Regions from separate parts of the Acidovorax bellezanensis genome, predicted to be linked through region 2. Evidence: predicted binding sites of a transcription regulator. Region 2 holds the regulator's gene; each other region holds the start of a gene.
The links. Region 2 encodes HrcA, which represses chaperone genes, less so after heat shock. Its sites were predicted from a motif close to TTAGCACTCNNNNNNNNNGAGTGCTAA; they were not measured.
Positions count from the first base shown of each region.

Region 1 (9,670 bases), 170 kb from region 2:
TTGTCCGGACCGAAGCGGCGCGAGAGGTCGACGGACGCCGACACCTGGCCGCCCGACTGCACGCCCAGGTCCACGCGACTCAGCGCTTCATTGCTCGCGCGCTTGGGAACGAGGTTGATCGCGCCGCCGAGGTTGCTGCCCCCCGGGGCCGCGCCATTGAGGAAAGCGCTTGCACCGTGCAGCACTTCGACGCGCTCGAAGAATTCCGACGCCACATATTGGCGCGGCAGCAGGCCGTACAAGCCGTTGTAGGCGATGTCGTCCGAGTACATCGGCTGACCGCGCAGCATGTAGATTTCCTGGAAATTGCCATAGCCCCGGGCACTGCGCACGGCAGGGTCGTTGAGCAGCACTTCGCCCACGCTTTTCGCCTGCTGATCGCGGATCAGCGTATTGGTATAGCTCGTGAGCTGAAACGGCGTGTCCATCAGGTCCTGCTGCCCCAGCAGGCCCACGCGGCCACCACGCGCCACCTGCCCGCCGGCAAAGGGCTTGGCCAGGCCTTCGACCGAGGCATCGGCGCTGGCTTCGACCGTGACCGTGTCCATCTCGGGGGCAGAGGCTGCTGGCTGCGCCCCCGCCGTGCACGCAGTTGCCCACAAGGCAATAGCGCCCACAGTGGGGCGCAGTGACGGGTTTTTCATAATAAAAACAAAAATGATTCTCGTTTGATTTTATCTTTTGCGGCTTTTCCCTCCTGGGCCGCCGCCAAAAACCACAGGGATTTCCCGGACGAGGCTTCCAAGCACCCTCTGCGATCCCCGGATTCGCCAAGGCCTCTTGCCGCAAAACACTTGAAAGTCCGAAAAACGCCCTTATCATTAGCACTCGTTGGGATAGAGTGCTAACAGTGCCCTGCCCCCGGCAATTTCGAATGTCGAGCCGCTCCCGGCTTGGCAGTGTGGTTCCAACCTGTTGATGTATCTGGAGATGTTATGAAACTTCGTCCCTTGCACGATCGTGTGATCGTTAAGCGCCTCGAAAACGAAACCAAGACCGCTTCCGGCATCTTTATCCCTGACAACGCCGCCGAAAAGCCCGACCAAGGTGAAATCCTGGCCGTCGGCCCCGGCAAGAAGAACGACAAGGGCGAACTGATCGCTCTGAACGTCAAGGTCGGTGACCGCGTTCTGTTCGGCAAGTACAGCGGCCAGACCGTCAAGGTCGATGGCGACGAACTGCTGGTGATGAAGGAAGACGACCTGTTCGCAGTCGTCGAGAAGTAAGCACTTCTCCTTCCCGGCCTTCCTGTTAACTGAATTCGGAGAATCAAAATGGCAGCTAAAGACGTAGTTTTCGGTGGTGAAGCACGCGCCCGCATGGTTGAAGGCGTGAACATCCTGGCCAATGCGGTCAAGGTGACTCTGGGCCCCAAGGGTCGCAATGTGGTGCTGGAGCGCTCGTTCGGCGCCCCTACGGTGACCAAGGACGGCGTGTCCGTTGCCAAGGAAATCGAACTCAAGGACAAGCTGCAGAACATGGGCGCTCAGCTCGTGAAGGAAGTGGCTTCCAAGACCAACGACATCGCTGGTGACGGCACGACCACGGCTACCGTGCTCGCCCAAGCCATCGTGCGCGAAGGCTCCAAGTACGTCGCCGCTGGTCTGAACCCCATGGACCTGAAGCGCGGTATCGACAAGGCTGTGACCGTGTTGGTCGAGCAGCTCAAGGCCCAATCCAAGGCCACCACCACTTCCAAGGAAATCGCCCAGGTCGGCTCGATTTCTGCCAACTCGGACGAGTCCGTGGGCCAGATCATTGCCAACGCAATGGACAAGGTCGGCAAGGAAGGCGTTATCACGGTTGAAGAAGGCAAGAGCCTGGACAACGAACTCGAAGTCGTTGAAGGCATGCAGTTCGACCGCGGCTACCTGTCGCCTTACTTCATCAACAACCAGGAAAAGCAATCGGCCATCCTGGACAACCCCTTCGTGCTGCTGTTCGACAAGAAGATCAGCAACATCCGTGACCTGCTGCCCACGCTGGAGCAAGTTGCCAAGGCCGGTCGTCCTCTGCTGATCGTTGCCGAAGACGTCGAAGGCGAAGCCCTGGCGACGCTGGTGGTCAACACCATCCGCGGCATCCTGAAGGTTGTGGCTGTCAAGGCTCCTGGCTTCGGCGACCGCCGCAAGGCCATGCTGGAAGACATCGCCATCCTGACGGGCGGCAAGGTCATCGCTGAAGAAGTCGGCCTGACGCTGGACAAGGTCACGCTGGAAGACCTGGGCCAAGCCCAGCGCGTCGAAATCGGCAAGGAAAACACCATCATCATCGACGGTGCTGGCCAAGCTGCTGAGATCGAAGCCCGCGTGAAGCAAATCCGCATCCAGATCGAAGAAGCCACTTCCGACTACGACCGTGAAAAGCTGCAAGAGCGCGTGGCCAAGCTGGCCGGCGGTGTTGCCGTGATCAAGGTTGGCGCTGCCACCGAAGTCGAGATGAAGGAAAAGAAGGCCCGCGTTGAAGACGCACTGCACGCTACCCGTGCAGCTGTGGAAGAAGGCATCGTGGCCGGCGGCGGCGTGGCACTGCTGCGCGCCAAGCAAGCCGTGGGCGAGATCAAGGGCGACAACGCCGACCAGGACGCCGGCATCAAGCTGATCCTGAAGGCCATCGAAGCGCCTCTGCGCGAAATCGTGGCCAACGCCGGTGGCGAGCCTTCGGTGGTGGTGGATGCCGTGCTCAAGGGCACTGGCAACTTCGGCTTCAACGCCGCCAACGACACCTACGGCGACATGATCGAAATGGGTATCCTGGATCCCACGAAGGTCACGCGTACTGCTCTGCAGAACGCAGCTTCCGTCGCTTCCCTGCTGTTGACCACCGAGTGCATGATTGCCGACGCCCCCAAGGCTGACGCTGGTGCCGACATGGGCGGCATGGGCGGCGGCATGGGCGGCATGGGTGGCATGGGCGGCATGGGCATGTAATTTCCCTCGGGAAATTGCGCTGTCCGGCGGGTCGCAAGGCCCGCCAGTCCCAGCCAACAAAAAACCCGCAGTCCGAAAGGGCTGCGGGTTTTTTATTGTCTACCGGCGTTCTCTCTGCGATTTGCATCGCTCGCAGCCTTTGAAACTGGCGCGGCCAAAAGCGAGGGACACCGAGCAAGGGCCGCCCCGCAGCGATGGTGTCGCCCCTAGCCGGGCGCCCCTAGCCGGGCACCCCTAGCCGGGCGCCCCCTTCCACCGAAGGATGAGAGGGGGGAGCCGGGGCCGGCCATCCGGTGAAGCGGCTCAGGCGGTGCTTATATATCCGCCGCAATCAGGCGTCGCATCAGGCCCGCGGTCGACGCATCCACGCCTTGCCAGTCGTCGCGCTCCTGGCGTGCAGCCAGATCCCGCGCCAGGCCCTTGCCCAGCTCCACACCCCACTGGTCGAAGCTGTTGATGCCCCACACGGCACCCGTGACGAACACCCGGTGCTCATACAGCGCAATCAGCGCCCCCAGCGATGCAGGATCGAGCTGCTGCAGCAGCAGAAAGCTGCTGGGACGGTTGCCCGGGCAGTATTTTTCGCTGCTCTCGTTCTTGCGCCCCACCATCAAGGCCTGGGCCTGGGCCACGGCGTTGACCAGCAGGCTGTGGTGGTGCGCGCCCAGGTACTTGCCGCCACCGCGCAGGGCGATGAATTCGACGGGAATCACGTCCTGGCCCTGGTGCAGCATCTGGAAGAACGCATGCTGGCCATTGGTACCCGGCTCCCCCCAGACGACGGCCGACGTGGCCACGCCCAGCGGACGTCCCTGGGTATCGACCTGCTTGCCGTTGCTTTCCATTTCCAGCTGCTGCAGATACGCCGTCAGGCGCCGCAGACCGTGGCTGTAAGGCGCGATGCAGCGGCTGCCAAAGCCTTGGAAGTTGCGATACCAGATATCCAGCAGGCCCATGCGCACCGGCAGATTGCGCGCAAGCGGCGCCGTGACGAAGTGCGCATCCATGGCATGCGCGCCCGCCAGCAGGGCGCGAAAATGCGTTGCGCCGACGGCAATCGCAATCGGCAGGCCGATGGCCGACCAGAGTGAATAACGCCCGCCCACCCAGTCCCAGAAGCCCAGGGTGCGGTGGATGCCGAACTGCGCCGCCGCCTGCACATTGGTGGTCAAGGCCACGAAATGATCGGCGATCGCACATTCGGCGGAATCGTCCTCCGAACCTCCGTTGGCCAGGAACCAGGTGCGCGCCGAATGGGCATTGAGCATGGTTTCGGCCGTGGTGAACGACTTGGACGCCACCAGGAACAACGTGCTGTGCGGGCGCACGCGCGACAGCACATGGCCCAGTTCATGCCCGTCCACATTCGAGACGAAATGAAAGCGCTTGCCCGAATCGCACCAGTCCTCGAGCGCGTTGACCACCACTTCCGGCCCCAGATGGGAGCCGCCGATGCCGATGTTGACCACGTCGGTGATATGGGGCATGGCCCGCACCTGCTCCGCCAGAGCCAGCATCGCGTCCAGGGTGTCATGCACCTCCTCCAGGGCTTCGCGCACCGGCGCCGCCATGGCCGTGACCAGCGCCTGCTCACGCAGCAGGCCGCCATCGCGCGGCATGCGCAGCAGCCAGTGCATGGCCGCGCGCCCTTCGGTGCTGTTGACCGGTGCGCCAGCGAACATGCGCTCGCGCTGCGCGGGCAGGCGGCATTCCTGCGCCAGTGCGATCAGCAGCTGCTCGGTGTGGGAGGTGATGCGGTTCTTGGACAGGTCGGCGAAGACATAGGGCGCCTGCTGGCTCAGCGCGGACAGGCGCTGCGGGTTGGCGGAAAAATCCTGAGCGATGTCAAACGCCGCCATGTCTTGCTGGTAGTGGCGCGCAAGCGCTTCCCAGGCTGCGGTTTCATTGCATTGCACGCTCATCCTAAGCTGCCACCTGTTGCATCAAAGTCTCCAGCTTGAAAGTGTCGGCGACAAAAGCACGTATGCCTTCGGCCAGTTTTTCCGTGCCCATGGCATCGGCATTGAGGGCGAAGCGAAAGCCGGCCTCGTCGTAGTGCAGCGCCGGCAAGTCCAGCGCTTTCGCGGCCTGGGGGTCGAGGGCGCGTGTCAGCGGCGCATCGCTGGCCGCGAGCTGGGCCAGCAGTTCCGGCGCAATCGTCAGCAAATCGCAGCCTGCCAGGGCTGTGATCTGCCCCAGATTGCGAAAACTCGCGCCCATCACTTCGGTGGCAATTCCGAAGTGCTTGTAATGCGCATAGATCGCCCGCACCGAGCGCACGCCCGGGTCGTTGGCACCGGCCATCGCGGCCTCATCCCAGGACGCACCCGCCTGCTTTTTGTACCAGTCGTAAATACGTCCGACAAACGGCGACACCAGTTGCACCTTGGCCTGGCCGCAGGCCACGGCCTGGCACAGCGAGAACATCAGGGTCAGGTTGGTGTGGATGCCGCGCTGCTCCAGACGGCGCGCCGCTTCAATGCCTTCCCAGGTGGCTGCAATCTTGATCAGCACTCGGTCAATGTGCACGCCTTCGGCCTGGTACAGCGCGATGAGGCGTTCCGCGCGGGTCACCGTGGCTTCGGTGTCGAAGGACAGCCGCGCGTCGACTTCGGTCGACACCCGGCCTGGCACCAGCGCCAGGATCTCGCAGCCGAAGCGCACCAGCAAACGGTCCATGACCTCGTCCAGCGGCCGTCCGCGGCGCTGGACCACGGTGGCCTGCAGCAGCGGTGCGTACTCCGGCATCTGCACGGCCTTGAGGATCAGCGAAGGGTTGGTCGTCGCGTCCTGCGGTAAATATTGTGCAATCTGGCGAAAATCACCGGTATCCGCCACCACCGTAGTGAACTGTCGAAGTGCGTCAAGCTGACTCATGCCAAATTCCATTCTTGTAGAGCCTCCATGGGTGGAGTGCGTTGTAGCGATCTTACAAGCCCGCAGCCAGCAGAGGCAGCACCGCCGCTGAGGATGGGGCAGACCGTGTCCCGGGCGGGCTCTACTTCCATCCAATGGAACTCGCCCACGCCAGCCCCCAGTGTATGCGCTGCCTTGCGCCGTTCCGCGCAACGGGCGGATCGCTCACCCTCAGGGAAGGCAAGCAGATGAAACTGCGGTTACATTGACGGTCGCGCTGAACGCGGCCACCCGCGGGCCCTGTCCGCCGACCTTCGGGGTCGCAGGCCCCGCAAGCTTCTTGCCTCCGTCCAGGATTTCCATGCTCGATCGCATCACTGCCTCCCTGCCCTCGCTGGCCCCGGCCGAACAACGCGTGGCGCGTCTCGTTCTGGCCGATCCCCGGGCCTTTGCCCAACTGCCCGTGCGCCTGCTCGCGGAGCGGGCCCATGTCAGCAAACCCACCGTGGTGCGCTTTTGCCGCAGCATGGGCTATGACGGCCTGTCCGACTTCAAGCTCAAGCTCGCCGGCCAGGGCACCGAAGGCGTGCCTTTCATCCACCGCAGCGTGGACAGCGATGACAAGACCGGCGATGTACTGGTCAAAGTCGTGGACAACGCCGTCGCGGCCTTTCTGCAATATCGCAATGCCGCCAGCACCCCGGCCCTGGAGCAGGCCGCCCAGGCCATCGTCAGCAGCTGGCAGCAAAACCGGCGCATCGAGTTCTACGGTGCGGGCAATTCCGGCATCGTCGCGCAGGATGCACAGCACAAATTCTTTCGCCTGGGCGTGACCAGCCTGGCCACCAGCGACGGCCACATGCAGGTGATGAGCGCCACCTTGCTCGGCCCCGGCGACTGCGCCATCATCATCTCCAACTCCGGCCGCACGCGCGATCTGATGGACGCCGCCGACATTGCGCGCCAGCGCGGCGCCACCACCATTGCCATCACGGCCAGCGGCTCGCCCCTGGCCAGCGCCTGCGAAATCCACCTCGCCGCCGACCATCCCGAAGGCTACGACCGCTACAGCCCCATGGTTTCGCGCCTGATGCATTTGCTGATCATCGACGTGCTCGCGACCTGCGTCGCGCTGCGCATTGGCGAGCCTTTGCAGCCGCTTCTGCAGCAGATGAAAGACAATCTGCGCGCCAAGCGCTATACCTGAGCCATGCCCATCCACGCCTTCCGCATCGAACCTCGGGCCATCTCCTACACGCCATTCAGCGGCACAGGAAATATTTGATCGACCTTCTCCGACATATATTCAAAATGAAATACCGGCCTTTTATAAAGCCAATAAAAAAGCCCCTTTCGGGGCTTTTTTATTGGGAAGCAGAGACCATCAGAAACGATGGCGCAGACCTGCGGTAATACCGGTGCGATCACGCGCGCCATTCGCACCCAGTGCGATATTGGCGCCACCCTTGACCTTGGTGTAGTCCACACCGAAATAGGCATCGGTACGCTTGGAGAAAGCATAATCCGCGACTGCCACGATGAAGTCGGCCTTGCCATTATCGGCCGCCACTGGGCTACCCTTTTGCTTGGCATGGAAGTAGTGCGCTCCGACATTCAACTGGGGCGTGAACTGATAGCCAAAGCCCACCTTGAACATATCACGCTTGGTCGCCGCGCCGCGCGTGAAGCCGCCATTGGTATCGCCGCCCCACATGCTCGCCAGCACTGCGGAATCCAGCGCCGTAGGTGTGCCCTTGAGCTTGTTCTGTCCATAGCCCAGGTTCACGTAGAGCGCATTCATGCGGTACGAACCACCCAAGGTAAAGGCGTCCACTTTCGCATTCTGGGGCAGGTTGTAATTCTGGTAAGCCGCACCTGCAGAGAAGCCATTGGCCGAGTAGCGCAGGTAGCCACCAGCAGTGCGTGCGCTGGCGCCCGTCGTCGTGTCTTTCTCATCGAATGAGTACTGCAGGGCACCGCGAACTGCACCGTACTCGGCGGTGTACTTGAGCATGTTGTTCGCACGCGCGCCCAGTGCCATGCCGATTTCCGGCTTGTAGGCTTCCATGTAAGGCGAATAGGGGAACGACGCATAAGTCGATGTCACCAGGTCGAACAGCACGTTGTACTGACGACCCATGGTCAGGCGTCCGTAGTTGCCTTGCAGGCCCAGCCACGATTGCTGGAAGTAATTGGCCGACGCCGTCGTGCCTGAATCGGTCAGGAAACGATTTTCCAGGTTGGCAATGGCCTTGAGGCCACCACCCAGATCTTCCGTCACATTAATGCCCCAACGGCTTTGCGACATACCGCCACCAATCATTTTGGTCAGCGACGAATTAGCCCCAACCCCCTCATTGTTGGTATGGCGAACAGCTGCATCGACAATGCCGTACAACTGTACGCTGCTGCTGGCCTGCTGCGCAAACAGCAAAGGAGAAGCGACTGCCATGGCAGCCAGTGCAAGGGTATTCTTCACAAACGAATTACGCATTATGCTGTCTCTCTTTATGAACAAAAAATGGGTTGGAATAGTCATTCTATGAACCCTCTTTTCTTGCGCATAGATGCGAGTGCAGCATCACAACACAGGTTTTCCCTAGCCGCAGGTTTACCCTAGCCGAAGGTTTACCCTGCTTTTTGGCGGTTTTCTCGCACAAAAAAAGCACAAAAAAAAGCCAGTCCGAAGACTGGCTTTTTTAGTTTCTAAGAGAAGCTGAGCGAACTCAGCCTGTCATTAGAACGAGTGGCGAATGCCGACTTGCACGCCGGTTTGCTTTTGGTTGGCAGCAGCGACGGTGTTGATACCCTTGGACTGCAGACCCAGAGCCGAGCCGTCCTTGTTCTTCAGGTAAGCCACGGTGCCGTAAACAGCAGTGCGCTTCGACAGGTTGTGCACGTAGCCCAGCGACAGCTGGTCAGCGTTGCCGTTGAAAGTCTTCTGGTCGTAGCGTGCGTATTGCAGCTTGACTTCGCCAGCGCCGCCCACGGGAGCCGACACGCCCAACATGTAGTTGTTGAACTTGGCTTCGCCGCCAGCGTTGGCAGAGTACTTCTGCTGCTGAACGATACCGTTCAGCTTGGCCACGCCGAAGTTGTACGAAGCGCCCAGGGTCGCTGCGTCACGGTCGCCGCCGACGAAGTCCAGACGGTCGTACGACACTGCCACGCTCAGAGGGCCGTTGTCATAAGACACGTTGCCGCCGATGTAACGGCCAGCCTTACCGGTCGCCTGCTCGTCGAAGCCGTAGCTGACAGCAGCCTTGACACCACCAAAGTTGGGGGTGAAGTAGCTGATCATGTTGTTCGAACGGATGCCGTTTTCGTCACCAGTAGCGACGACGCCACCCCAGTTGCGCCATGCGGAGAACTGGCCGATGCCGGTCTGGCTGAACAGGTCGTACGAGCTGGTCTTCGAGTAGCCGGTGGTCAGATCGCGACCCAGGCGCACTTCACCGAAGTTGCCTTCCAGGCCCACGGTCGAACGACGCTTGAAGTTCAGGCCATCAGGATTGCCGCCGTCAGCGAAAACTTCGCCTTCGAGCCAGAAACCAGCCTTCAGGCCACCGCCCAGATCTTCCGTACCACGGAAGCCGATGCGGCTGGTTTGGTTGCCGCTAGTGCCGACGCCGTACTTGTTGCCGTTAGCAGCAGTAGCGTTGTCCACGTAACCGACGCCAGCATCGATGATACCGAACAGGGAAACAGACGATTGGGCCATGGCGGCGCCGGAAGCAGCCAGCACGGCCAAGGCAATCAGGGATTTTTTCATTGCGAATTACTCCAAGGTTTAACAGAGGGCGTCGGTGCGTTGGGGGTAGTAGCAGGGTCAGACCCTGGGTCTCCGCCGCGATTTCCCGCGCCAACCTCCTGGTGGGGAAGCT
Region 1 covers NZ_JAODYH010000017.1:151,197-160,866, reverse strand. The annotation lists gene N0K08_RS21720 (TonB-dependent receptor) at 1-644, opposite strand, end outside; gene N0K08_RS21715 (co-chaperone GroES) at 936-1,226, shown strand; gene groL (chaperonin GroEL) at 1,275-2,930, shown strand; gene pgi (glucose-6-phosphate isomerase) at 3,245-4,852, opposite strand; gene tal (transaldolase) at 4,854-5,807, opposite strand; gene N0K08_RS21695 (MurR/RpiR family transcriptional regulator) at 6,148-6,993, shown strand; gene N0K08_RS21690 (porin) at 7,171-8,280, opposite strand; gene N0K08_RS21685 (porin) at 8,524-9,558, opposite strand.
Region 1: a site for HrcA is predicted at 822-848, ahead of N0K08_RS21715 (co-chaperone GroES). Genes of this name have one in related genera too.

Region 2 (9,670 bases):
CCGCAAAGGGTTCAAGGGGGGGATTTTCCGGGGCATGGTCTAAAGCTCGGCTGGGGAATGTCGGACCCCAGAGGATAGCGAACGCGCGGTCGGCCACGCTGCGCAGCGCGTCTGCACGCTCGGGGGCTATTTCGGTCAGCGTGCGACGCAACAGCAGGTTCAAGTTCGGCGTGGTCTGCTCGGAAATATTGACATCCAGCGCACAGGAAAAAGTCGAGGCGGCCTGTGGGAATGGGAGGTTGGCGTCCTTGACGGCCAATGCCCCGCGCAGCCCGTCGCGCAGAGCCGTCAGCGTGCGAAAGGCCTCGTCGTCAGCCGCCTGCACCGGAGGAGCGGGCAGCACGGGCCATGCCAGCCCATGCGGGTGCCGCGTGGTGGACTAGGCCTCGTAGGCGACGGCACTGGCCGCCACGCGCTTCCTGGGGGCCTTGACGGGCTGGGCCTGGGCCGTCTGGAAAGCAGCCTCGCCGCCGACGCGCGTTGTCTGCTCGTTCTCGGACAACTTGAAGACCGCCACGGCCTCCACCAGCGACTGCGCCTGGGTGTTCAGGCTGCTGGCGGCGGCCGCCATTTCCTCCACCAGCGCGGCATTCTGTTGCGTCGTCTGGTCCATCTGTGTGACGGCTTCGCTCACCTGGGCCATGCCGGTGTTCTGCTCATGGCTGGCGGCGCTGATCTCTCCCATGATGTCGGTCACGCGGCGAATCGACGTGACCACTTCGGTCATGGTTTTGCCGGCCTGGTCCACAAGACGCGAGCCCTGCTCCACGCGTTCCACGCTGTGGTTGATGAGCTGCTTGATTTCCTTGGCCGCCTCGGCACTGCGCTGGGCCAATGCGCGCACTTCGCCCGCCACCACGGCAAAGCCGCGGCCTTGTTCGCCCGCGCGCGCTGCTTCCACCGCCGCATTCAAGGCCAGGATATTGGTCTGGAACGCAATGCCGTCGATGACGCTGATGATGTCGGAAATCTTGTGGCTGCTTTCATCAATGCTTTTCATGGTCTCCACCACCTTGGCGACCACTTCGCCCCCCTGGGCCGCCACGGAGGAGGCACTCACGGCCATTTGATTGGCTTGGCGGGCGTTGTCCGCGTTATGGCTGACCGCCGAGCCCAGCTGCTCCATGGCTGCCGCGGTCTGCTCCAACGCGCTGGCCTGCTCCTCGGTGCGGCCTGACAAATCGCTGTTGCCTTCGGCAATCTGGGTACTGCCGGCGGCCACGCCCTGGGCATTGCCACGCACGGCGGTCACGGTCTGCACCAGGCTTTGCTGCATGCGTTGCAGCGCGCTCAGCAGATGGCCCATCTCGTCCTGAGACTTGACCAGGATTTTCCCGCTCAAGTCACCACTCGCCACCCGGTCGGCGACCTCCACGGCCTGTGCCAGCGGACGCGTGATGGAGCGGGTGATGGTGACGGCCATGAAAATCGCCAGGACCAGGGCAACCGCGCCGGTGACCAGCACCTGCCGTCCCAGACTATCGGCCGCGGCTTCAGCCTGCTGACTGGCGGCGTCCGAACCCCGTGTCTGGTGATCCAGCAGCTCACGGATGGACCGCTGGTATTCCAGCTGAACGGGGCGCAGCTGGATTTCCAGCATGGTCTGGGCCTCTTCTCTTTGGCCTTGCGCCAGCAGTGCCAAAAACTCATCGCCGGATTTACTGAAGGCAGTGCCGCGCTTGCCAATCTCCGCCAGCATGGTTTTTCCCTGGTCAGAGCGAACGAGCTGAGCGAGCGCCTTCATTTCTGCATCGATATCGGCACGGTTCTTCTGGATCGAGGCACGTGCTGATGCCTGGATCTTCTCTGTCGTGAAGAGCGCCAGATTGCGGAACTGAATCGCTTGCTCATTGCCACCATCCGTGACATTGTTCAAATTCCGAATGATGGGGATGGCCCTTTGGGTGATCTCTTCCAGTTCAGCGCGTTGCGTGGACGATCCCAGGAGTGCCACCCCTCCGAGTATCAGCATCAGTACCGTCATGATGATGAATGCGGCAGTCAGGCGCGTGGAGATTTTCAAGCGGTCCATTCATGATTCCTTCAATGGGTGAATCGATGTCTCTTAATTGAAATAATATGTAACTTAGAATGAAAAGTGTATCTTGTTTGTCTTTGGTCAAGGTGCAACTTTTCTTCTGTTGCTAGAGAACACCTCCCGGACTGCGCAAAAGCAAAAGCCTGCTATGCAAAACATAGCAGGCTTTTTTTACTCGCCTGACAGGGCGTGACCGCGTTGAGCGGCAGCCCGATCAACGTGCCGCCGACGGCTGCAACAGCTTCACTTCTTCAATCTGCGCACGGCCGCCTTGGTCTGCTCCACATGTTCGAGCGGATCGGCGCCGACATGGGCAAACTTGATCTTGCCGTCCTGCCCGATCACATAGGAGATGCGGTCGGCCCGGTTGGGATCGGCGGCCGCCGAAGCATCGTAGGCCTGGATGGTCCTGGCCTTGGGATCCGACGCCACGGCAAACTGGTCGCGACAGGCTTCGGTGGAAAAGCGCTGCAAGGTGGCGATATCGTCATGCGACATGCCCACCACCTGCGCGCCCAGGGCCTTGAACTGCGGCGTGGCCTCGGCAAAGGCGTGGGCCTCCTGGGTACAGCCCTGAGTGAAGGCCTTGGGGAAGAAATACAGCACCACCGGCCCCTTCTTGAGAGCCGCCTGCATATCGAACTCGAAAGGCTTGCCCGCCACCGCCGCCTGGGTGGTGAAGGCCGGCGCCGCATCACCGACCTTGAGCACCGCATGCGCGGCCGGGGAGAACAGGGCCGCGAGCGCAACGGCTGCGGAAAATGCAAAGGGAATACCAAAGCCGGTAGTGCGCATGGGAGCTTTCTGCCAATGGTGGATGAGTGGCATTGTCCAGGCTTTCGGTTTTTCCCTGGCCGGCATGCCCTGTGCGTCGGCATGCTGAAGGGGTGCTTGGTGCAGCGCGTTCGCCAGAGGGTGGGCACTCATAAATTCTAGACGCATTGAAAAACGGCGACAGCCCACGCGGCCACCGGCCGCAATGCACCCACAATGGGGTTCGACATCACGCAGAAAGATTTGAAATGACAGACAAGAAAGTGGCGGTCATCACGGGTGCAGGATCGGGCGTAGGCAAGGCCGTGGCCCAGGCTTTGCTGGAAGCAGGCTTCCACGTGGTGCTCGCGGGTCGGCGCGCCGAGTTGCTCGAACAGGTCAAGAAAGAAGCCCAGACGCTGCATGGCCGGGGCGATCGCGTGCACTGCGTGCCCACCGATGTGAGCGACCCAGATGCCGTCGCCGCGCTGTTCGAAAGCGCGGTCGCCACATTCGGCCGCGTCGATCTGCTGTTCAACAACGCCGGCCGCGGCAACCCGCCAGGCTCTTTCATCGACTGGACGCCGGATCAGTGGCGCGAGGTGGTCGATGTGAATCTGAACGGCATGTTCTATTGCCTGCAGCAGGCCTTCAAGGTGATGCGCGACCAGAGCCCGCAAGGCGGGCGCATCATCAATAACGGCTCCATCTCCGCGCATGCGCCGCGCCCCAATTCGATCGCCTACACCGCGACCAAGCACGCGGTGATGGGGCTGACCAAGACCGCCGCGCTCGACGGCCGCCAGTACAACATCGCCGTGGGCCAGATCGACATCGGCAATGCGATGACCGACCTGGCGTCGCGCATGGCCAAGGGCGTTCCCCAAGCCAACGGCGAGATCGCTGTCGAGCCCATGATCGATGTGGCCGTGGTCGGCCAGTCGGTGCTCTACATGGCCAGCCTGCCGCTGGAAGCCAACGTGCTGTTCCACACCGTCATGGCGACCAAGATGCCTTTCGTCGGCCGGGGCTGAAGCGCGGTCGCCCGGACCGGTGTTGCGCCTGGGATCTGGGGTTTCATTCGCCAGATTCGCGGGCTCCCAACCACCGCACACACTGGTACCTTTGAGGTGCATGTCCCGTCGAGGCCACCAGCGCGAACCGATCCGCTATGAACTGGATATGCGGAATGCGATCTGGCAGCCTTGGCTGGCCCACCTTCCTGGCCAAAGTCAGATGCGGGCGATAGGCCTCTTCCTGCGTCTTCAAACCCATGGCCTTCAGTCTCTGCTCCAAGCGGGCATGCAACTCGCTCAACTCCTCTGGAACCACCGAGGCAGCCAGCACGAGCAAGCCTCGCGGCCACAGCCAGAGTTGATCGAGCGTGACAGTCACCGGGGACATGGTGACATCCAGCGATTCCAGATCAGGCATGCGATCTGCCCCCACGCTGCCCAGAAAATGCAGCGTCACATGCCAGTCCTGCGGGGCATACACCGCTGCGCCTGCCGGCAAGTCCATTTGCTGGACCAGATCAGCGATGGCATGGCTGCAAGGCGCATCGGGCCAAAGGGCCAGAAACAGGCGTTGGGTCTTTGCGGTCGGGCCGTCCATGATCAGGATTGTGATCAGTCAGGCCTTCTCTTTCCAGCCATTTTTGCTGCAAAGAATGTGCGGATGAGCCCCCCAGGCCACATGTCCGCGTTGACACCTGGCTGCCGCCAGAAAGAAAAACGGCCTGCCGAATTACCGGCAAGCCATTGATTTCATTGAATAAACACTGGTAGGGCGTGACAGACTTGAACTGTCGACCAAAGGATTATGAGTCCTCTGCTCTAACCAACTGAGCTAACGCCCCCCTGCTGCCGCGCCACTGAAGGCGTCTTGGCAAAACCCGACCATTGTAGTGCCTAGCGGCGGTAGCTCAAGGCATTGGTGACGAGTTTGGACGTGATGTCGACGATCTGGATCATCTTGTCGTAGTTCATGCGCGTCGGGCCGATCACTCCCAGGGTGCCGACGATCTTGCCGTCGACTTCGTAGGGCGCGCTCACCACCGACAGTTCCTCGAAGGGCACGACCTGGCTTTCGCCGCCGATGTAGATGCGCACGCCTTCGGCCTGGCTGGAGATGTCGAGCAGGCGCAGGATCTGGGTTTTCTGCTCGAACAGTTCGAAGGCGCGGCGCAAGTGGTCCATGTCGCTGGAAAAATCGCTCACGGCCAGCAGGTTGCGCTCGCCCGAGATCACCACATCGGCCTCGTCGCTTTGCATGGCTTCGGTGCCGACGTTGACGGCGGCCTGCATCAGCGCCGCGACTTCGCCGCGCAGCTGGTCCACTTCGCCCTTGAGCCGCTCCCTGACCTGCTCCATGGCCAGGCCCTCATAGTTGGCGTTGAGGAAGTTGGCGGCCTCGACCAGTTGCGAGGAGGTGTAGTCGACTTCGGTGAAGATCACGCGGTTTTGCACATCGCCTTCGGGCGAGACGATGATCACCAGAAAGCGCTTTTCGGACAGGCGCACGAATTCGATCTGGCGGAACACCGAGGTGCGCTTGGGCACCATCACCACGCCGACGAAGTGCGACAGGCTCGACAGCAGATGGGCCGCGTTGGCAATGACTTTCTGCGGCTGTTCGGCCGGCAGCACGGGCGCGTGGAAGTCGTCGCGCTGCACCGTGAGCATGGTGTCGACGAACAAACGGTAGCCTTTGGCGGTGGGAATGCGGCCCGCGGAAGTGTGTGGGCTGACAATCAAGCCCATGCCTTCCAGGTCGGACATCACATTGCGTATCGTCGCAGGCGACAATTCCAGGCCCGAGGCGCGCGAAAGGGTGCGCGAGCCTATGGGCTGGCCGTCGGCAATGTAGCGCTCGACCAGCGCTTTGAGTAACAACTTGGCACGGTCATCGAGCATGTAGTGATTTTAATGATGTAATTTGAAAATGACGTCTAAGTTCCGCCGAGTCGCACTGATCGGGAAATACCAGTCGCCCGCCTCCAGCAGCGCCAGCCCCGACAGTGCACGCCAAGCCCTGCAAGATATTGCCAGCTTTGTCAGCAGCCAAGGATGCGAAGTCATTTTCGAATCCGAAACTGCTGCCCATGCGGGCATACACCAGTATCGGTCCATGGATGTCGACGGCCTCGGGGCCACTTGCGACCTGGGTCTGGTCGTCGGGGGAGACGGCACCATGCTGGGCATAGGCCGCCATCTGGCGCGCTATGGCACGCCGTTGATCGGCATCAACCAGGGGCGCCTGGGATTTGTCACGGATATTCCCTTGGAAGGGTACCAGACCGTTCTCACGCCCATGCTGCAAGGGGAATACGAGGAAGACCTCAGGCCCATGATCCGTGCGCGCGTGATGCGCGGCGAGCAGCAGGTCTTCGAAGCCCTGGCCATGAACGACGTGGTGGTGAACCGCGGCGCGACGTCGGGCATGCTCGAAGTGCGTGTCGAAGTGGGCGGCAATTTCGTCGCCTACCAGCGCGCCGACGGCTTGATCGTCGCCACCCCCACGGGCTCGACGGCCTACGCGCTGTCGGTCGGCGGGCCGATGATGCACCCTTCGATTCCCGGCTGGGTGATGGCGCCGATTGCGCCGCACACCTTGTCCAACCGCCCCATCGTGCTGTCGGATGCGACCGAAGTGGTCATCGAAGTGGTCGGTGGGCGCGATGTGAGCGCCAATTTCGACATGCAATCGCTGGCTTCACTGCTGCACGGCGACCGCATTCTGGTGACGCGGGCCGAGCACTGCGTACGTTTTCTGCACCCCAAGGGCTGGAACTACTTTGCCACGCTGCGCAAGAAGCTAGGCTGGAACGAGGGTGGGAACTGAAATGGCACTTAAACGTATTGCCTTGCGTGACTTTGTCATCGTCCAGGCCCTGGACCTGGACCTGCACAGCGGCTTCACCGCCCTCACCGGCGAGACCGGCGCGGGTAAATCCATTCTGATCGACGCCGTACAGCTGGCCCTGGGCGCGCGCGCCGACGCTGGCGTGGTGCGTGAAGGCGCGGCGCAGGCCGACATCTGTACCGAATTCGACTGCCCCGCACGGCTCAAGCCCTGGCTGGAGCACGGCGGTTTTGCGCTGGAAGACAGCCTGCTGCTGCGCCGCGTGATCGATGCCCAGGGCCGCAGCCGCGCCTGGATCAACGGCGCGCCGGCCACCGCCACCCAGTTGCGTGCCGTGGGCGAGCAGTTGCTCGACATCCACGGCCAGCATGCCTGGCAAAGCCTGACCCGCCCGGACGCGGCACGCGAACTGCTCGACGCCTACGCCGGCCTGTCCACGCAGCCGCTGCGCAAGCTCTGGGACAGCTGGCGCGGCGCCCGCCAGACGCTGGAACACGCGGTGCAGGCGCAGGACAGCCTGCAGCGCGAGCGCGAACGGCTGCAGTGGCAGATCGCCGAACTCGACAAGCTCGCTCCGGGCGACGACGAGTGGGAAGACCTCAACGCCCAGCACACCCGCCTGTCCCATGCCCAGGCCCTGCTCGACACGGCGCAAAGTGCCTTGTTCGCCATCGAAGACGACGAGACCGGCGGCCTCGCGGCGCTGAACCGCGCGCATGGCGACCTGCAGGACCAGGAGCACCTGGACCCGGAATTCAAGGAAATCGCCGAAGTGCTGGCCTCGGGCCTGGCGCAGATCAGCGATGCACGCCATTCGCTGCAGTCCTACCTGCACCGCACCGAGCTCGATCCGGAGCGCCTGGCCGAACTCGACACGCGCCTGTCGCTGTGGATGCAGCTGGCGCGCCGCTACAAGCGCCCGCCGGCCGAGTTGCCGCAGCTGTTCGCCGGCTGGAAGGAAGAGCTGCGCCAGCTCGACGCCGTGGTCGACATCGAGGCCTTGCGCCAGCAGGCCGATGCCGCCTATGCCCAGTACGAGCAGGCGGCGCGCGCGCTGTCGCAGCAACGCGCCAAGGCCGCACCCAAGCTGTCGCGCGCCATCACGCTGGCCATGCAGGGGCTGGGCATGCAGGGCGGACGCTTCGAAGTCTCCCAGACCGAGGCCGACGAACCCGGCCCGCAAGGCCTGGATGCGCTGGCCTTTCTGGTGGCCGGCCACCCGGGCGCCACACCCAAGCCCATTGGCAAAGTCGCTTCGGGCGGCGAGCTGTCGCGCATTTCGCTGGCGATTGCGGTCACCACCAGCGAACTGGGTGAAGCCTCGACTCTGATTTTTGACGAAGTGGATTCGGGCGTGGGCGGTGCCGTCGCCGAAACCGTCGGCCGGCTGATGCACAAGCTCGGCCAGGACCGACAGGTGCTGGCCGTGACCCATCTGCCCCAGGTCGCGGCCTGCGCCGACCACCATCTGGTCGTGGCCAAGCGCCGCGACAAGCAGGCCACCACCAGCACCGTGACCGCGCTCACCCCAGATAGCCGCGTTGCCGAAGTGGGGCGTATGCTTGGCGGTGAACGCCTGTCGGAAACCACCATGGCACACGCCCGCGAAATGCTGCAGCAGGCCTGTGTGCCGGCAAGCAAAGGTTGAGCCATGCTGCTTGAAGTCGTATTGATCACCGGCATGTCCGGCTCCGGCAAGTCCGTGGCCCTGCATGCACTGGAAGATGCGGGCTATTACTGCGTCGACAACCTGCCGCCCGAGCTGCTGTCCTCATTCGTGGCCCTGGAACATGCGCACCACGGCAAGCGTGTGGCGATTGCCATCGACGCGCGCAGCGCCACCGGCCTGCCCCAACTGCCCGCGCAGCTCTCCTTGTTGCGCAGCCAGGGCGTGATGGTGCATTCGCTGTTTCTCGACGCCACCACCAGCACGCTGGTGCGCCGCTTCTCGGAAACCCGCAGGCGCCACCCCCTGTCGGGCGACGAAGCGCAGCAAGGCCGCAAGGCGCTGGCGCAAACCATCGAATGGGAGAGGGAGCTGCTGGCCGATCTGCGCGACCATTCCCAGGTCATAGACACCAGCACCATCCGCTCCTCGCAGTTGCAAAGCTATGTCAAAAGCCTGCTGACCGTGCCCGAAGGGCAGATGACGCTGCTGTTCCAGTCCTTCGGTTTCAAGCACGGCATGCCGGTGGACTGCGACTACCTGTTCGATGTGCGCATGCTGCCCAACCCCTATTACGACATCGACTTGCGCCCCCTGTCGGGCAAGGACGAGCCGGTGCAGACCTTCCTGCGCCAGCAACCCGACGTGCTGCAGATGCAGCAGCACATCACGCAGTTCTTCGAACATTGGCTGCCGCTGCTGGCGCAAAACCACCGCAGCTATGTCACGGTGGCCATAGGCTGCACTGGCGGTCAGCACCGCTCGGTCTATCTGGTCGAGCAGCTGGCGGCCCACTTCGGCCAGAACTGGCCCACGCTGATTCGCCACCGCGAGCTCGACGGCCGCGCGGCGACGGCGGAAAGCTGATCAGCCTTCGCGTTCGAGCAGCTTGCGCACCGGCGCCGGCAGCCCCATGTCGGTCCACTGCGCGCGCGTGTACCAATCGTCGGCCGCGGGTTCGGCTGCATGCACGGCATCGACCCGTACCAGCACCGGGTGCAGGTGCAGATCGCGGTGCGTGAGCACATGCAGAAAGGCCGGCTGGTGCTCCAGCTCCACGCCGCCTTGCGGCCAGCGCGCCTGGACGGCGGCTTCCAGCGCCGCCGCATCCTCGAACACCGGCGGGCTGTAGAGCCCGGCCCAGATGCCCGTGGACGGACGCTTGCCCAGGCTGATCCGGCCCTGGCTGTCCTGGGCCAGCAGCAGCCACCAGGCCTGCGCACTGCGCTTGAGCTTGCGCGTGCGCACCGGGTAATCCTCGGGATTGCCGGCGCGCGCCGCCTTGCACTGGCTTTGCAGCGGGCACAACAGGCAGGCAGGCTTGCGCGGCAGGCACAGGCTCGCGCCCA
Region 2 covers NZ_JAODYH010000017.1:322,602-332,271, reverse strand. The annotation lists gene N0K08_RS22605 (phosphatase PAP2 family protein) at 1-343, opposite strand, end outside; gene N0K08_RS22600 (methyl-accepting chemotaxis protein) at 380-2,032, opposite strand; gene N0K08_RS22595 (peroxiredoxin) at 2,282-2,833, opposite strand; gene N0K08_RS22590 (SDR family oxidoreductase) at 3,061-3,825, shown strand; gene thpR (RNA 2',3'-cyclic phosphodiesterase) at 3,869-4,405, opposite strand; tRNA gene N0K08_RS22580 (tRNA-Ile) at 4,573-4,649, opposite strand; gene hrcA (heat-inducible transcriptional repressor HrcA) at 4,702-5,706, opposite strand; gene N0K08_RS22570 (NAD kinase) at 5,735-6,634, shown strand; gene recN (DNA repair protein RecN) at 6,636-8,303, shown strand; gene rapZ (RNase adapter RapZ) at 8,307-9,188, shown strand; gene mutY (A/G-specific adenine glycosylase) at 9,189-9,670, opposite strand, start outside.

Region 3 (9,670 bases), on a different contig from region 2:
CGTGGTGCTGCAAGGCCGCTGGCTGGCGCAGCACACGCTCTACCTGGACAACCGGCAAATGCACGGGCGTCCCGGATTTTTCGTATTCACGCCGCTGGAGTTGGCGCTGCCGGCCCTGGCGGGCCGCGCGCCGGTGGTGCTGGTGCAGCGCGGCTGGATTCCGCGCAACTTCCAGGACCGCACGGCGCTGTTGCCGGTGGACAGCCCCGCGGGCGTGGTGGAGGTGTCCGGGCGGCTGGCCTTGTCGCCCCCTCGGCTGTATGAATTGGCACCCGGGGCAGACCCTGTTTCACAAACGTCGCGTATCCGACAGAATCTGGACATGGGCCACTTGCGGGCCGAAACCGGCTTGCCGCTGCTCGACGTGAGCGTGGTGCAGACGGGGGCGGACAGCGAAGGCCTGCAGCGCGACTGGCCCCGCGTGGAGGCTGGCGTGGACAAGCACTACGGCTATGCATTTCAATGGTTTGGACTCAGTGTCCTGATGGCGGTTCTCTATGTCTGGTTTCAATTCGTCCGACGCTTCCTTGGCCAGCGCAAGCCGCCCGCCGTCTGAGGGCGCCGCGCCCCAGCCGCTGGGCCTGAGCGTGCACGGTCTTCCGCCCGCGGGCGAAGCCTTGCAGGCCGTGCAGCGCACGCGCTCCGGCCGCTGGCAGATGATGACCTTGCTGCTGGTCTGCGCGGCTCCGGTGATCGCTTCCTACTTCACCTATTACGTGATCCGTCCCGAGGGGCGGCGCAATTTCGGCGAGCTGATACAGCCGCAGAAACCGTTGCCAGAAATTTCGGCGCAAACGCTGGACGGCAAGACCGTGCCCTTGGCGTCGCTCAAGGGCCAGTGGTTGCTGGTCAGCGCGTCCGGCAGCCAATGCGATACCCGCTGTCAGGAGCACCTGTACCTGCAGCGCCAGTTGCGCGAGAGCCTGGGCCGTGAAAAGGACAGGCTGGACTGGGTCTGGCTGGTCACCGATACGGCTGCGCCGCCTGCGGCGCTGGCGTCAGCGCTGGCCCAGGCCCAGGTGCTGCGGGTCGATGCGCAGGCGCTGGCCGCCTGGCTGGAGCCGGCGGCCGGTCAGCGCCTGGAAGACCACCTGTATGTGGTCGATCCCTTGGGTCATTGGATGATGCGCATGCCGGCATCGCTGGACAAGGCCAGCGCCGCCAAGGCCAAGAGCGACCTGGAGCGGCTGCTGCGCGCCTCCGCGTCCTGGGACCAGGCCGGCCGGCCTGACCCCGCCCCGCCGCTGCGCTAGTCCGCTTTTCCAGGTTGTTTTGAACCGAGTCCCCGCATGAGCCTAGCTGTCCCCCTTTCCGCGCCATCGCGCATGGCCCAGTTTTACGCGCTGACCAAGCCGCGCGTGGTGCAACTGATTGTTTTCTGCGCGCTGATCGGCATGGTGCTGGCCGTGCCGGCCTGGCCCTCGATGGCCGAACTGGGGCGCATGGCCGTGGCCTGTGCCGGCATCTGGCTGGTGGCCGGTGCCGCCGCCGCTTTCAACTGCCTGGTCGAGACGGGCATCGATGCCAAGATGAAGCGCACGGCCTGGCGGCCCACGGCCAAGGGTGAGCTGTCGCACGTGCAGGCGCTGGTGTTCTCCGCGCTGCTGTGCGCCGCGGGCTCGGCGCTGCTGTATGTCTGGGTCAATCCGCTGACCATGTGGCTCACGCTGGCCACCTTTGTCGGCTATGCCGTGGTCTATACGGTGATCCTCAAGCCGCTGACGCCGCAGAACATCGTCATCGGTGGAGCGTCAGGGGCCATGCCGCCGGTGCTGGGCTGGGCGGCCATGACCGGTCAGGTTGGGCCCGAAGCGCTGATCCTGTTCTTGATCATCTTCCTCTGGACGCCGCCGCATTTCTGGGCCCTGGCCCTGTACCGGGTGGAAGAATACCGCCAGGCCGGCCTGCCCATGCTGCCCGTGACGCACGGCAATGAATTCACCCGCTTGCAAGTGTTTCTCTATACGCTGGTATTGTTTGCCGGGTGCCTCATGCCGTTCATCTTCGGCATGAGCTCCTGGTTGTATCTGGCCGCGGCCGTGGTGTTGGGTCTGGGTTTTTGCGCCTATGGCTTTCGCCTGTGGCGCAATTACTCGGATGCACTGGCCCGCAAGACCTTTCGCTTTTCCCTGATCCACTTGAGCCTGCTGTTCACGGCCTTGCTCGCGGATCACTATATTTATTGAATGACTATGGACAAACGACGTGTACTGAAGCTGATGCTGGCCACGACCCTGGGCACGGGCGCCGTTGGCTGGCTGGCCGGCTGCTCCCGGGAAGAAAAAGTGAGCTTTCAAGGGGTGGATGTGACCGGCGCCGAATATGCGCGCGACTTCTCTTTGCCCGACGCCAACGGTCAGCTGCGGACCCTCAAGGACTTTGCGGGCAAGGTGGTGGTGGTTTTCTTCGGCTACACCCAGTGCCCCGATGTCTGCCCCACGACGCTGCAGGAGCTGGCCGAAGTCAAGCAACTGCTGGGCGCCGATGGTGAGCGCCTGCAGGCGATCTTCGTCTCGCTCGACCCCGAGCGCGACACGCCGGAGATGCTCAAGGCCTACATGGGCAACTTCGATCCCAGCTTTGTGGCCTTGCGCGGCACGCCCGAGCAGACCGCGGCGATCGCCAAGGACTTCAAGATCTTCTACAAGAAGGTCGAAGGCCAGACGCCGCAAACCTATACCCTGGACCATTCGGCCGGCAGCTACGTGTACGACCCCGCAGGCCGTCTGCGGGTCTATGAACGCTACGGCAGCGGCCCGCAGGTCGTGGTGTCCGACGTGCGCACTTTGCTTTCCGAGAAGAGCTGAGTCCGGATCAGCTGTTACCTCACATGAATGGGCCCTTTGGGGCCCATTTTCATTGGGCGGAGATGTTCTGGCTGCGGATGATGTCGCCCATCACCTTCACATCCGTGCGGATGCGGTTGGCCAGGCCTTCGGACGAGGTGCCGGCGATTTGCCAGCCTTGGGCAAACAGCTTGGCGCGAACGTCGGGGCTGCGCGCGATTTCGCTGAGCAGCGTTTCCAGGCGCCGGACCACGGGCTGGGGCAGCGAGCGCGGCGCCGCCACGGCGTTCCAGATTTCCATCTGGTAGTTGGCAATGCCGGCTTCGGCCAGGCTGGGGTACTCGGGCACCAGCGTGGAACGGCTGGTGGACGTCACGCCGATCACGCGCAGCTTGCCCGCACGCGCCTGGGCCGCGGCCATGGCCGGGGGCAGCAAAGCCATCTGGATTTGCCCGCCAATGATGGCGTTGATCACCTGCGGATTGCCGGGGTAGGGAACGTGCACTGGAGCGATGCCGGCACGCGCCTTGAGCAGCTCCATGCCGATGTGGGCGACGGTGCCTATGCCCGGGCTGCCATAGCTCCACTGGTCGCCGCTGGCGCGCGCGGCCGCGAAGAATTCGGCGGCCGTGTGGCCTGGCGTATGGATGGAGGCGGCCAGCACCAGCGGTGCGGTGGCAATCAGGCTGACCGGCTGCAAGTCCTTGAGCGGGTCGTAGCTGGTTTTGGGATTGATCAGCTTGGCGATGGTCATGTTGCCATTGATCATCAGTCCCAGCGTATGGTCATCGGTGGCACGGGCGACCGCATCGGCGCCGATGTTGCCGCCGGCACCGACCTTGTTTTCGACCACCACGGGCTGGCCCAGCAGCTTGGCCAGCGGCTCGGCCAGAGTGCGCGCGACCAGATCGGGGGACGATCCGCCGGGAAAGCCGACCACCAGCTTGACGGGGCGGCTCGGCCAGGCGGCGGGGCCGGCAGCCTGTGTCGGCATGGCTGCGGCACCTGTCACGGCGGCCGCCCAGGTGAGCACCGTGCGGCGGCTTGGCGTGGAAATCATGGAGAACTCCTCTGGTAACTGATCATGGGGGCGGCCCGGCGATGAAAAAAGCGCACAGCCTGTAAAGGCGGTGCGCTGATTATCCCCGGCGGGCAGGGCAGGTCAGGCGTATTCGGCCAGCGTCTTCTTCATCTTCTTCATGGCGGCCGATTCGATCTGGCGGATGCGCTCGGCGCTGACGCCATAGACCGCGGCGAGTTCGTGCAGTGTCATGCCGCCCGAGCCGTCGTCGTTGACTTTGAGCCAGCGCTCTTCGACGATGCGCCGGCTGCGCTCGTCCAGGCCGTTCAGCGCCAGGCTGATGCCGTCGGTGGCCAGCGCGTCGCGCTCGCGCGACTCGATCATGGCCGTGGGCTCGTGCGCGCCATCGGCCAGGTAGGCGATGGGGCCAAAAGCGTTCTCGCCGTCATCCGAAGGCGACGGATCCAGCAGTACATCGCCACCCGACATGCGGGTTTCCATTTCGATGACTTCTTCGCGCTTGACGTTGAGTTTTTGCGCGACGGTGTCGATCTCGAGGGCGCTGAGCGTGTCGCGGTTCGTGTTTCCATCGAGCGCAGCGGCATCGGCCTTGAGGCCTTGCTTCATCGAGCGCAGGTTGAAAAACAGCTTGCGCTGGGCCTTGGTCGTGGCCAGCTTGACCATGCGCCAGTTCTTGAGGATGTACTCGTGGATCTCGGCCTTGATCCAGTGCATGGCGTAGCTCACCAGGCGCACGCCCTGTTCGGGGTCGAAACGCTTGACGGCTTTCATCAGGCCGACGTTGCCTTCCTGGATCAGGTCGCCGTGGGGCAGGCCATAACCCAGGTATTGGCGGGAAATGGCCACGACCAGACGCAGGTGAGACATCACCAGGCGGCCGGCAGCGTCCAGATCGCTGTTGTTCTTGAGGCGGTGGGCGTAGTCCTGCTCTTCTTCCAGCGTGAGCATGGGAAGGCGGTTGACGGCCGTGATATAGGCGTCAAGGTTGCCCAGCGGGGGTACCAAAGCCCAGGGGTTGGTGGGCGTCAGAGTGGTCGTCGCAATGTTTCCGGATGTGGAGGTCATTGAAGTCCTTTCTTCCATACCTTCATGTTAGCAGTCTATTGGACAGAGTGCTAAGCCAGAAGTTCCTTAACCATGGACAGTCTGTGTCCACCGGGTCCACCCCCCGCCTCGCGGCGCCTGTGGGCCGTGCCATCGGCTTTCTTGCGGTGAGTCCACGGCATGACACTTTGATCTTGGTAAAGAAGGGGGGTGAAAAATGAAATTTTATGAGGCGGTGTGGCGGAATGGAAGTGAGACCATCCAAGCAGGAAAAATATTCATAAAATACAAAAATGAAGAACAGCCCTGAATTCCCGCCGCAAGAATATATTTTTTCAGACCAGATAGGGCATTTTCTGCGCCGTGCCTACCAGCGGCATACTGCGCTTTTCCAGCAATACATTCCAGATTCACAGCTGACGGCCGCCCAGTTCGTGGTGCTGAGTTCCATTCGTACCAATGACGGCAGTTCATTGGCGGATGTGGTCAAGGCGACGGTGATTGACCAGGCCACCATCCGTGGCGTGGTGGATAGATTGAAACAACGGGAGCTGGTCAGCGTGGACCACGATCGCATGGACAGGCGCAAGGTCGTGATCAAGCTGACGCAGGCCGGGCACGATCTGGTGACCGAGATGGAGCCTTTTGCGCAGCAGATCACCGAAAGCACTTATGGCAATCTCAATCCCGCCGAACGGCTGGCCTTGAATTTCCTGCTGCGCAAGATGCTGGAGGGCGGCGACGCCGCTTGATGGGTGCGCCGCACCACAAAAAAGAGCCGCCAGGGCATGCCCTGGCGGCTCTTTTTCAGTCAGTAGCCGGTCTCAATCCAGCACGCGGTTGCGCGATTCCACATCCACGGACCAGATCGCGATCGCACCCGCCACCAGCATGCTCGAGAGCACGGCCAGGGCCAGCGTGAAATGGGTGGCCATGATGGGGGCGATGATGGCGGGAGCGAACAGTCCGCCGAAGCGCGCGGTCGCGCCGGCCATGCCCATGCCGCTGGCACGCAGGTCGGTGGGATAGACCTCGGGCGTGAAGGCGTACAGCGCGCCCCAGGTGCCCAGCAGCGAGAAGCTCATGAGCAGGGTCGAGCCCACCACCACGATCGTCGAAGTGCCCAGGCTGTACAGCATGCAACCCACGGCGCTGAGCAGCAGGAAGCCGATCAGCGTGGGCTTGCGGCCCCAGCGCTCGACACCATAGGCCGACAGGGCAAAGCCCGGCAACTGCACCAGGGCCAGCACCACCAGGAATTCCTGGCCGCGCATGAAGCCGAAGCCGGAGCTGGCGAGCTTGATGGGCAGGTAGACGAACACGCCGTAGTAGGCAATCGAGATCAAGGCCCAGGCCATCAGCAAGCCTATGCTGCGGCGGCGCAGTTCCGAGGAGAACAGGGCAAAGATCGACTTGCGCTCCTGCAGTTCGGGTTGCAGCATGGGAATCTTGACATCCTTGCCGTTGACCTTGGCCACGCGTTCCAGCACCCGGCGCGCTTCTTCCGATTTGCCGTTGCGGTTGAGGAACATCGGCGATTCAGGAATGTAAAAACGCAGCACCACACCGATCAGCGCCGGGATTCCGGTCACAAAGAAGATCAGGCGCCAGGCATCGTCACCCCAGGCGACCGCGATCAGCGACAGCACCGCGAGGCAGATCGTGCCCACGGCCCAGAACGACTCGAGCAGCACCAGCCAGCGGCCACGCTTGTTGCTGGGCAGGAACTCGGCCATCATGGTGTAGTCGACGGGCAGCGTGCCGCCCACGCCGATACCGGTGACGAAGCGCAGGGCCAGCAGCCAGACCAGATCGGGTGCGAAAGCCGACGCGACGCCCGCGCAGGCGTCGATGACCACGGCCATCATCAGCACCGGGCGGCGACCGATGCGGTCCGCCAGCCGGCCGAACGCGAAGGCGCCGATCAGCATGCCGATGAAGAAGAAGGTGCCGGTGCTCAAGGCCTCGGGCATGGTGATGCCGAAAGTCTTGGCGATCGAGGGGGCGCTGAAGCCGATGGACAGCACTTGCATGGCATCCGCCAGCCATACCAGACCGAAAATCACAAAAAGCCGATATTGAAATTTTCCGACACCAGCTGTCTGGATGCCTTTCTCAACCGATATTAATGAAGATGACATGTAATATTTCCTTTGTGGGTCATTGCAATACTGTTGAACCGATATCCTGCAAGGCGGAAATTGAATGGCGTTGGCCTGTATTCGCGCCTTGATTTTTCATGGCGTCCGAATAATCCATTAATCGGATTTATGGAGCGCAGTCGTCAAGAAATGAGTGGTAGTGCGGATTGAATGCGTGGAGCCGATCTCAGAGGGACATATTCCGACTTTCATTCGCGTCACCGAGATCAATGCGGTAGGGCATGTGATGCGGCGCGCAGTTTGCTGATTGCCTTCGTTTCATGGGGCCAAGCGGGTTCCTCCGGTGCAAATCGTTCGCGCAAATAAGTCGTCAAATCCAGGATCTGGTTGTCGTCCAGGCTGTCCCTAAAGCCCGGCATATGGCCCAGCGCGTCATTGGCCGGCGTCTGGATGCCGTTCAGGATGATCTGGACCAGGTTGTCGGGACTGCTCGCATGCAGATTGGTGTTGAGCGCCAGCAGGGGCTTCACGCCAAACAGCGTCGGGCCGCTGCCGGCCTCGTGGCAGACGGCGCAGGCGTTCTGGTAGATGCGCTCGCCGTTGACATGGGGGCTGTAGGCGGGCGGGGCTGCCACGGCGGCGGCCTGCGGCGCTGGCTGGGCCTGTGTCGCGGGGGCGGTCGTCGATCCCGGCAGTTCCAGCAGATAGGTGCTGATGGCGCGCAGATCGCTGTCGGGCAGTGCGCCCAGGCCATGGATCACCGGGGCCATCGGTCCCGCGGCCACGCCGTGGCGCGAGGAGAAACCGGTGCGCAGGTATTGGTAGAGCTCATCGCGACTCCAGGGCAGCTTGCCGCCGGCGAGCTGGTTCAGCGCCGGAGTGCTCCAGCCTTCGGCTTCGCCGCCGGCCAGGTAGTGGATGCCGGTCTTTTCGGCGCCCAGGGCATTGCGCGGCGAATGGCAAGCAGCGCAATGGCCCGCGCCTTCGACCAGATAGGCCCCGCGGTTCCATTCGGGGCTGCGCGCCGGGTCGGCCTTGAAGGGCGTGGCATCGTGGAACAGCGCATTCCAACCGGCCATGGCCGGGCGCAGGTTGTAGGGGAAAGCCAGCTGCGTCTGCGGCGCCTGCGCTTTGACGGGCGTTTGCGACATCAGGTAGCCATAAAGCGCTTGCAGGTCACCATCGCTGAGCTTGGCAAAGGCCGTGTACGGAAACGCCGGATAGAGCTGGCGGCCGTCCTGGTGAATGCCTTGGCGCATCGCGCGCTCGAACGCGGCGAACGACCAGCGGCCGATGCCGGTTTCGTTGTCGGGCGTGATGTTGGTCGAGTAAATGGTGCCGAACGGTGTTTCCAGGCCCAGGCCGCCGGCATTGGCCGCGCCGCCGGGCGCCGTATGGCAGACCACGCAGTCGCCCGCGGCGGCGACGAGGCGGCCGCGCTCCAGCGCCTGCGGCGAGTACAGCGACACATCGGGGCCGGTGGTCAGCGGCAGCGCGGGCTTGAGCGGCCAGGCCATGGCGGCCAGTCCGGCTGCGCCGACCGCGCCCGCGGCCAGCCAGCCCCAGGGGCGTTGCCGCATCGCGCCTGGGCGCTCGGAGCCACTGCCGCCCAAGGCGAGGCGCAGCTGCTCTGCCTGGAACGGCACTTCGCGCAGGCGCACGCCAGTCGCCTGCTGGATGGCGTTGGCAATGGCGGCGGCCGCGGGCAGGGTGGTGACACCATCGAGGTCGAGTCGGCCCTGCCGGATCAGCCTGCCGTCGGGCGATGCAGGGTGGGTCAGTCCGGTCTGGTGTGGCAGCAGGCTGCCGGGCTGCGGGCTGTTCCAGTCGTCGAAGGCGGGTGCGCTGCCCAGCAACTGGCGGGCATCGGCCAGCAGTTGCGGGTCTTGCAGCCGGATTTCCGGGTGCAGCGTGGCGCTTTGCGCCGCATGCAATTGCTGGCTGTCGTGGCCGGCGGCGACGCGCGTGACTTCGATCTGGCCGGTTTGCGGGTGCACGGCGACTTCGGCCACCCAGGCGCTCCAGACCAGGCGGTCGGCGCCATCGGCGTCCAGCGTCTGCACCTGGGCGGTGGCAAAGCCGCGTCCGCGCAGGCGGCCGTCGGCATCTTCCGATGCCGGCCACTGGGCGCGCTCGGCGACCTGTTGGGCGAGATCGCGGCCCGGGCCCGCGGGCAGGTGTTGCAGGCGCCAGGCCAGCGGGTCCTGACCCTGGGCCAGGGCTTGTTCATGCCACAGGCTTTCATGGGCGAAGACCTGGGCGGCGTTCAAATCATGAACGCCTGCATGTTGCGGGCCGCTGCTGCTTTTGAGGCCTTGTACCGTGCCTGCGCCGCGCACGCTGGCATGGGCCGACGCGCGCGCCAGACCGGGCTGGCTCAGCAGGCGTGCGAGGCTGGGGCGCACGGCCCAGGGCGCGTGCGACAGCAGCGTGGCGGATGCCGTCGAGCCCGTGCCGTGGTGCGCCTGAATCTCTGTCGACGGGGAGGGCGATGCCATGGGCATGTGCAGCACCAGCTGGTCGTCGGCGCTGCAGGCCTGGCAGGCCACGCTCACGGGACGGCCCACGGCCTGGGACAGCAAGGCGGCATCGGCGGCGGCATCGAGCAGGTCCAGAAGGTGTAGCGGGGCGGTGTCGGCCAGGGCGGCGGTGCGCAGGTGCAGCGCCGCTTCGGGCAGTTGCAGCAGCGCGGCCAG
Region 3 covers NZ_JAODYH010000003.1:458,026-467,695, reverse strand. The annotation lists gene N0K08_RS05720 (SURF1 family protein) at 1-556, shown strand, start outside; gene N0K08_RS05715 (hypothetical protein) at 498-1,253, shown strand; gene cyoE (heme o synthase) at 1,290-2,186, shown strand; gene N0K08_RS05705 (SCO family protein) at 2,193-2,807, shown strand; gene N0K08_RS05700 (Bug family tripartite tricarboxylate transporter substrate binding protein) at 2,857-3,846, opposite strand; gene rpoH (RNA polymerase sigma factor RpoH) at 3,949-4,893, opposite strand; gene N0K08_RS05690 (MarR family winged helix-turn-helix transcriptional regulator) at 5,166-5,624, shown strand; gene N0K08_RS05685 (MFS transporter) at 5,697-7,013, opposite strand; gene N0K08_RS05680 (c-type cytochrome) at 7,241-9,670, opposite strand, start outside.
Region 3: a site for HrcA is predicted at 4,921-4,947, ahead of rpoH (RNA polymerase sigma factor RpoH). Genes of this name have one in related genera too.